DNA from 2 places in the Peribacillus sp. BM1 genome. Region 1 is predicted to be linked to the other one. Evidence: riboswitches for the same ligand, from Rfam matches in the RefSeq annotation. Region 1 holds a riboswitch; the other holds the start of a gene.

Evidence for each region. A riboswitch is a leader RNA that binds a small molecule or an ion and turns the genes downstream of it on or off. The one in region 1 is predicted to bind S-adenosylmethionine.
Region 2: it holds a riboswitch for S-adenosylmethionine, as region 1 does, so the genes downstream of both, AC1MGI_RS07060 (riboflavin kinase) here and fbpA (Fur-regulated basic protein FbpA) in region 1, are expected to answer to the same signal.

What each region holds. Positions count from the first base shown of each region.
Region 1 covers NZ_CM155259.1:2,371,653-2,376,059, reverse strand. Annotated here, with positions in the region: gene AC1MGI_RS11430 (acyl-CoA thioesterase) at 269-778, opposite strand; gene AC1MGI_RS11425 (N-acetyltransferase family protein) at 1,176-1,691, shown strand; gene AC1MGI_RS11420 (Spo0E family sporulation regulatory protein-aspartic acid phosphatase) at 1,848-2,030, opposite strand; gene fbpA (Fur-regulated basic protein FbpA) at 2,399-2,584, opposite strand; SAM riboswitch class I at 2,884-2,989, opposite strand; gene AC1MGI_RS11410 (MFS transporter) at 3,056-4,267, opposite strand; gene helD (RNA polymerase recycling motor HelD) at 4,327-4,407, opposite strand, start outside.
Region 2 covers NZ_CM155259.1:1,445,111-1,449,517, reverse strand. Annotated here, with positions in the region: gene AC1MGI_RS07070 (GntR family transcriptional regulator) at 1-533, shown strand, start outside; gene AC1MGI_RS07065 (hypothetical protein) at 753-893, opposite strand; gene AC1MGI_RS07060 (riboflavin kinase) at 1,015-1,515, opposite strand; SAM riboswitch class I at 1,805-1,910, opposite strand; gene AC1MGI_RS07055 (gamma-type small acid-soluble spore protein) at 2,228-2,437, opposite strand; gene AC1MGI_RS07050 (DUF5381 family protein) at 2,565-3,122, opposite strand; gene AC1MGI_RS07045 (hypothetical protein) at 3,143-3,937, opposite strand; gene AC1MGI_RS07040 (glycine zipper domain-containing protein) at 3,947-4,407, opposite strand, start outside.

The sequences.
Region 1 (4,407 bases):
TCTTTATGTATACAGCTTTAATATAGAACATTCTCATAATTTTAATTCTCTAGTAAAACAAGACTTCAATACAGACTCTTCTGTTGTGTACTCATTAAAAACCTAATCATGCACACTAGAATTATGAATTAATGCACCTTTAGTAGAGATACTCTATGGACTCGAAAGATATTTTCTCGCAAACGATTCATTCTCCATAAAAAACCCCATAAATGTTAGATTGTTGTCTAACATTTATGGGGCAGTTCATTTTAGGTCGCTTTTGTTTTTATAGTTGGTTTGTCCCAAAGATAGCAGCAATTTCTTTTGTACCTACTCTTCGTTTCTTCCTCGCTTCTGCTCTAATCACAGCTGATTCATATAGTTTTATCTCCATCTCAGACTGTGGAATAATACTAGGCACAAGAGTTGGCTTTTCGTTTTCATCAAGAGCAACAAATGTCAAAAATGAAATTACGCATAAATTTCGAGTCCCTGATAGTAAATCTTCTGCAATTACTTTGACCACTACCTCCATCGATGTTCTTCCTGTATAAGTGACAAATGCTTCTAAACAGACCGCATTGCCTTCGTAGATTGGATGGAGAAAGTCTACAGAATCGGTTGATGCCGTTACAACCGATCTTCTTGAATGCCGCATAGCTGAAATAGCCGCTACATCATCAATATAAGCCATTAATTTCCCACCAAACATCGTTCCATTATTATTCGTATCAGGCGGTAAAACAAGGCTTGTTTTTACCACAAGAGAATCACTGCAATATTTCTGTTCTTCCATTATCCAAACTCTCCTGTCCAATTAAATCTCTTTTTACAAGCGTAGCCATTTTCCTCGGTATAATTCTTTCAAATAGTAGCAAGACGTTCATTTAAAAGTAAAGAAACTCGTTTTAAACCAAACAATTTTCTCGTGAACATACTCACTTCCACTCTCTTATTTTACTTTACATCTATCATAAATACCCGAACTACGTAAAGATAATTATTTTGTACGACAGAACACTGGGGGATTCATTTTCTTAGAGGATTTTTTAAGAAACTAGATATTCGATTTATCAATAATCTAAATATATATCCAAACTAAAAAAGAAATATTACACTACCATTCATTTTATAGTTCAAGTATGATATGCTTACAAAAAATATTTTTCATTCATCAATAAGGGGTATTGCACATGGATCATTCATTACAATTTCGACTTGCTTCATTAGAGGATTTGCCAAGAATAGTGGAAATTTATAATTCAACCATCGCTTCGAGAATGGTAACGGCTGACACTTCGCCGGTATCTGTTCAATCAAGACTCGCTTGGTTTCATGATCACATTCCTGATAAAAGACCATTATATGTAATAAAAATAGATGATCGGACTGCTGGTTGGCTAAGCTTTCAATCGTTTTATGGGAGACCTGCCTATAACACAACTGCTGAAATAAGTATCTATTTGGACGATTCGTTTCGTGGGAAAGGTCTTGGTGGACTTGCTATCCAGAAAGCCATTGAGCTATGTCCTTCTTTAGACATCGCTACAATCCTCGGATTCGTATTCGGTCACAATACACCAAGCATTAAATTATTTGAGAAATTCGGGTTTGAAAGATGGGGAAATCTTCAAAAAATTGCCTTGCTAGACGATATTGAACGAGATTTAATCATTTTAGGAAAAAGAGTGCTACACGAAAAAGGATAAAATTAAACAAAGGATGTTCAAAGGAATCTTCATCCCCGCAAACTGCGACATACAGTCTATATACGTGTTATTTTCACATAATACTGTGTGTTGAAGTACGAGGTCTGACCCTTCCGAGACATCCTCTTCTCTATTTAGCCTACCTCGAAACATCATCTAATACTCTTCACTATATTGCGCATCCGTGAGAGGCGTAATATTGAAGATATTTATTAATATGTCAAGCTCTTGGCTCGCTCTAATTGTTTGTTTATTCGAAAGTCCAAATCCCTTTGCTAGTTTAATCATTTCTTCACGCTTTTGTTCAATTTCATTGGATAATTGAACGAAAGATTTCATCACTACCTCACACTCCATCAGCTATTTTGACTTATTGTAAAATAAGTCTAGAGTTATCATCAAATAAAAGCAATATTTTACAATCAAAGTTTTACTTCATTAATCTAGAATTCGCAAATTAGACACATTTTATACAACTCGTATATTATTTTTTTCAATTTAATCTAAACAAATTCTGTAGTACATTCCCGAAATGAAGCATTCAACCAAAATAGCAAAAAGGATATCCCAAAAGTAAAAGATCTGCCCCCGTAACTCCTACTTACAGTTTAAACGAAGTGTAAGTAGGAGTTACGGGGGCAGACTTCTTTCGGACATCCTCTTTTATTAAGATTACTATCAGGTTATATTTGGTAATTTCTCCTCTGCTAAGTGACAATATTTTTAGTTGAAGAATGCTCTTTATTTTGAATTTGTTCAAATTCTCTCTCTAGAATATTCAAGGAAACATCATAAAAATGTTTTTGTTCGGATGTTTTATACACGCCACGGGATAATAATTGTTCGATTAAAAACGCCTTTTTTTCCTCAACTATCTGCAGTAACTTTGCCATTCTATACACCTCTTGCTTTATTTATTAGACAATTATTTCAATATGAATTTCTTCAACAAACTTTATATACCATTCCTAAGTGTACTTCAAACATTATTTCAGTAAATTAAAATTTTCATTCCTACGTGCTTATTCATAAAGTGAATCTTCAATCAGTTGGAGTTTACTACCCGTTAATGCGAGATAAATGCGGCAAACGATAGCCCACACTGTACAGTTAAGATTACAACCAACAAATCCAAACAATAAAAAGCCTCTTCTTAAACAAGAAGAGGCTGAAGTTTACGTCCGTTCGACTCTTCTTATCTTCCAAGCCTTCGCTTGTTGGATGTGGCACAGTGCTCAAAGTTGAGTCTGTTGCCGAGGTATCGCAGGGCCAAATCCCTCCACCTCTCTGGATAAGAATGATATATAATTGATGTTAATGCCATTATACGTTTTATTCCAAATAAAGTCAATGGTCATGTTTTGCTAATCTTGCAAAACAGTGTTCTTCGTTTCTTTCCCCCAAATTAACACGACAATTGCTCCAATTAAAATCGCAATTGTAAAAATTGTAAAAACCACACTAAGCGCAGTACCCGCTGCAACAAAATATCCGATGAGAAGCGGTCCCAAAACTCCCCCAACTCTTCCAGCAGCCGCCGCCATACCAGCGCCGGTACCACGAATCGTTGTCGGATATTGCTCAGGGGTATATGCATAAAGTGCCCCCCAAGCTCCTAAGTTAAAGAATGACAATAGCATACCTGACGTGATGAGCATCGGTAGTCCCTCTGCCGCGCCAAAGAAATACGCACTTACAGCTGTTCCAGTTAAATACGTGACAAGAACGAACTTGCGGCCCATTCTCTCGATAAACCACGCTGCAGTAAAATATCCAGGGAGCTGAGCTAAGGTCATAATCAATACATATTCAAAGCTCTTGATTAAACTAAATCCTTTCATCACCATAACACTTGGAAGCCACAAGAACATCCCATAATAAGAAAACACGACACAAAACCATAGAATCCATAATACAAGCGTTTGTTTTCTATGTTCTCTTGCCCACACACTTTTAATATTTTGCATAATCGTTGGCTTAGCTTTAATTTCAAGTCCGACATACTTCGGTGAATCCGGTAGATGTAAACGTAAATAAAGGGCATAAAACGCTGGGAGAGCACTTAAAATCAAAGCGATTCTCCACCCGTACCCTGGAATAACGAAATAGGAAATTAAAGCAGCAATAAGCCAACCTAATGCCCAAAAACTTTCGAGTAGAACGACCACTTTTCCTCGATTTTTGGCAGGTACGCTTTCTGAAACAAGCGTCGAAGCTACCGGAAGCTCTCCACCTAGTCCCATACCGATAAGAAAACGAAGTACTAAAAATAAAGCCAAAGATGTAACTAGAGCCGATAAGCCACTGCCAATTGAAAAAAGCAGCAAGGTAATGATAAAAACTTTCTTCCTTCCAATACGGTCAGCCATAATTCCGAAAAGAAAGGCACCAAATACCATTCCTATCGAATTAATACTACCGATCCACCCTACTTGTTGAGTTGTCAAACCCCATTCTGCTTGTAATGCCACCACAATAAATGACAGCATACCTACGTCCATTGCATCAAACATCCAACCGAGTCCAGCAACGCCAAGTAACCTACGATTAGAAATCGTTTTTGTATTCCCCTCCATGACAGTCCTCCTGAACAACCTCTTAACTATAAATACTTCGTTATTTTACCATAAATTGATCAACCATTGTCTTTATTTTCTTTTTCATAAAGATCCTCTGGAAGCAATTTAATGAATGGACTTATCTCACTAGTGAAACA
Region 2 (4,407 bases), 930 kb from region 1:
AAAGCGGTAAAGGAACGAAGGTCATCACAAATGTTTCGAATGCGAAACTAGCAAAAGGTAAGCACTTTACAGAGTTATTAGTAGAGGAAGGTCATCAAATTATCAAAAAAGTGTTAAGTATAAAAAGGATTCAATTATCTACTGAATCTTCACTCTATCCTCTATTTGGTGAAAGTTGCCTTCAAATCGAGCGAATGTACCTTTTGGATGGTGAACCGTATATTCACTTCTCCCACTATATTTTACTGGACATAAGCGATGAAGAATTAAACGATGTTCAGATTAACTCTTTATATCGTTTTATGGAAAAAAACAATATTAAACTCGAAACATTTAGGGATGAGTTCACCGTTGCTATCGTACCTAGTCACATATGTGAATCATTGAAATTGGCAAAAGACACTGTAGCTTTAAAACGAATTCGACTTTCTCATGATGAAGAAGGGAATATTAAAGAATACAGTGAAGGGTACTATAATACAGCAAAACACAATTATATTGTGAGCTATAATGAGCGGAATTCATCGGTTTAACCTAATTAAGCGCTCATTATAGCTTTCTCCCCTGCTAAGGCTTGACAAGAACGAAATATTCTTGCTGTTCATGATTAGTTTTATAGAAGAAATAGATCAATGTAGTTGAGATTATTAACGAATTCGGCTTGCAAAATTAAAGACGAATACAGGTCGGGGTTTTCCCAATAGGATGTTTTCCCCCGAACACCTGTATCTTTTCAGCTTTAAATCCAAATTTTAAAGTCCACCATTCGACTCCATTTTATAAACGACTAGAAATTCGTGTAGTTTTTTTACAAGTCCACCATTTCCAAATCGAATTACTTTATCTTGCTTCTGCTCCGATTCTACTTCTTTGGCAAACTCCAAAAAGGACAACAGGTAAATTCTGCGTGAGAGAATATTAACAATGCCATACTCGTAAAACCAGTTATCAATCGTATTATAAATTCCTTTGTTTACCCCATATTGTAAATGGCACCAATTAAAAAATTGTAAATCAGGCAGATTCAGATATTTGCTTTTCTGTAGGGGTTTTCCTTTCTCCGTCCTTAAAAAGAGCCTCAAATTGTTTAAATTTCTCGATTGCACGATATCTGTCCTCCGTAATTTGTTTTTTTAATAAATCAATTGAGGCAAACCTTTGCTCCTCTCTGATTTTAAAAAGAAGTTGACACTTTATGAACTCTCCATATAAGTCATCGGAAAAGTCGAGAAGATGAACCTCAAATGTTTTTTTCAAGGTTGATCCAAATGTTGGTTTAACACCCACATTCATAATGCCCCGATATTGCTTTCCTTTTACAACCACATGTACGCCATACACCCCATTCGCTAACAAGACAGCATCTGCATCTACATTGGCTGTAGGAAAACCTAATTGCCGTCCCATTTTCCTACCATGCACCACTCTCCCACAAAGAGATTCAGCAATACCTTCCTTCTCTTCACCAAGCAAAATTGTGTCAAATTCGAATGGTATAACCTTATTGTTAATCATCCACTCATCCCCTTTTTCATTTGTAAATACAAAACCTGAGTGGCGTTAAAACGCCACCAGTTACTATGAAAGATCGATCATGAAGCACGCTACACTCGCCTCATCACAATGGTGGCGGTGCGGGGCCGGTATTTCGGATGCTTTCTCAATAATATGAGTATACCTGCTGAGTAAATTGGCTGTATTATTAAGTCGCGAAGACCCGTCCCCATGTCCTTTATACAAAAAAACTCTCCTTATCAAAGTGATAAGAAGAGTAGAATGTGCATTAATGTGCTACCATTGCCTCCTCTTATCTTTCGAACTATTCGTTCGCTGGAATTGGCACAGTACCCTAAAAAGAGCCTTTTGCCGAGATTTCATTGGACCAGTTCCTCCATCTCTCTTGATAAGAATCTATATATACGAAATTTTAAATCATATCGGATTACTAAGAATTATTATTATATTCAATATATATAATGTTCAGTTTCCTGTCAAGTACCTCCAATCTGTTTTTTCTGATATTTCATTCTAATAGGAACGGAATATGATATATGTTTAACGTGTATAAAAGATTGTCATTAAGGATTTACTAAGATCCTATGTTACAAGAACGAATTCTTTAAGGAGTATGACCAGGGGAAATTGTTACATAAGCTCGTACCTAAGACAAAAGAACCTGCCCCAAAATAGTCTATTTGAGGGCAGGTCTTATTAAATGGTGTAGTCTTTAGTTTTTTTCCATGGATTGCTGATTTTCCCTTTTAACTTCCTCAATATTGGTATCACTATAGACTTCTGTACCATGTCCACCCGTAGTTTTAGCCAGCAATTCTTTCACTTCATTATATGACATACCTGAACGTTCATTTTGTCTTTTTACTGCATCAATGTTTGTTCCCGCGACCGTAAATGTATCATGATGATTGTTGTTTTCCATTATAAAGAAACCTCCATTCCGTTTCCCTTAATTTCTCCTCAAAAGTTCCTTTTTAATCAGGGGCAAAAAGAGAAAAGGCCACCATACGGGGTTTGGAGGTTCATTCTGAAACAATAATCACAAAGTTTTAATCAATCTTCTGCTCCTGTCGCTCATATCTTACTTCCTTCAACAATACATTTAAATCGATTTTACGATCCCATACTTTTCTCGCGTTTTCTGTCATATATGGAAACATATATTGATCAACCATTACTTGATAATCCAGATCATCAATTAGATTATAAGTTGGAATCTTTAATTTTTTTTCATCAAATGTTTCAATAACAATATAATTGATCAAATTGAATGGATTTCTCACCAAATCGATATTACGAATATCGTTAATAAAAACCGTATCTTTTTTAGAAAATACCTTCCCATTTTCCCCTGGGATAATCGTTAATAGAATTTTCCACGGATTAAAACCAGGCAATGACCAGAGTATTAAGTATAGAAAAACAGGAGTGAGCATAATGCCTCCAAAGATATAGATTAAAGAATAATTCGAATTGAACTTAAAGCCCTGAATTATTAATACCAAACAGCTTATTATAGCAATTAAATAGGCTCCAGTTACCCACACATACATGCCTTTAGACCCTTTTATTTGAAGAAGTTCATTTTTTTCCTTTATATTGACCAAAAAGTGCCCCCCCCCCCCCCTTAAGCTAGGAATGTTTTATTATTTAACAATAGGTTGTTTATCGTTGACTCATTTACTCTTTGAAAACTTAAATCTAGATTTTGGTTCCTAGTCACCACCCAAAACTCCGTCTTTCCGGGAATAACAAAGGAAAGATCAATGAAGTCTGGGTTATTATTTGCGTCATATTGCAGACTAAGTATACTGTCCATTTTACCGTTTCTTCTTGATAAATCATCTAGCAACTCTACCATATTCGTATTTTCTGATTTCTTTACCCATTTCTGAATGGTTTTTTCGGTTAGATCATCCATTTGACTTACATCTTCTAACAACTCGTCAAACTCTTCACTTTTCAACGTAAAAAGCACATCACTCTCTGCTTTTAATGGGTTGAAAGCAAAAAATTCACTTACCATTGAAAACATGTTCTCTTTAGATAGCTTAGAAAGATAGTGAACTTGATGATCGTGTAATAACTTATGTAAATACACTTCACTATTTTTAAAATGAAAAGAGATACTGTCTTCTGCATGTAAACTAACATCAAATTTAGAAGCCTTTACTGTACTTTCTGCATCATTTAATATGTGGATAAATGAAGTATACTCTTCCTTTAGTTTATATTGGTTACTAACTTCCTCTACCATATCTTTTGCTAACAATGAGCGAGATGCAATTTCTAACATCAATTTCAACTCAGAATCATTCATAGCTGGAAAATAAGCTTCTTTAATCGAAATACCTTGTTCATATAACCCTTCGCTATAAAATGAAAAGATTAACTCTTCTATGCTTAATTGAATCGTCTTCATAGGTCCTCCTTAAAAAAATGAGAATTTATCTTCAAGAAAATCTTTCGCGCCATCAACAAGAGAGTTCGCAGTTTCTTTTGCTTTTGATAGTCCCTTGCCTATTTCTTTCACTTTTTCTACTGGATCTGTAATTGTACTTTTAATTTGATCATTCATAAAGTCTACGCCTTTATTAAATCCTTCTACAGCTTTCCCTGCTTTTTCTAAACCGCCCTTTATCACTTCAAGTCCATCATGAATAGGCTCTTTAAATACCATAGCAGCCTTTTCTGCTAACCCTGCAGTAAGCTTGGCAGCTTGTTCTCCAACAAGTCCTCCAACAAAAGATCCTGCAGTAGCTCCAATTACTGTACCAACTGGACCAACAACACTTCCTAAAGCTCCCCCTACTACAGCCCCTGCAATAGAACCTCCAGTAATTGCGACGGTATTATTCACTGCATTGCCTACCGCTTTTGCGTTTTCTCGCT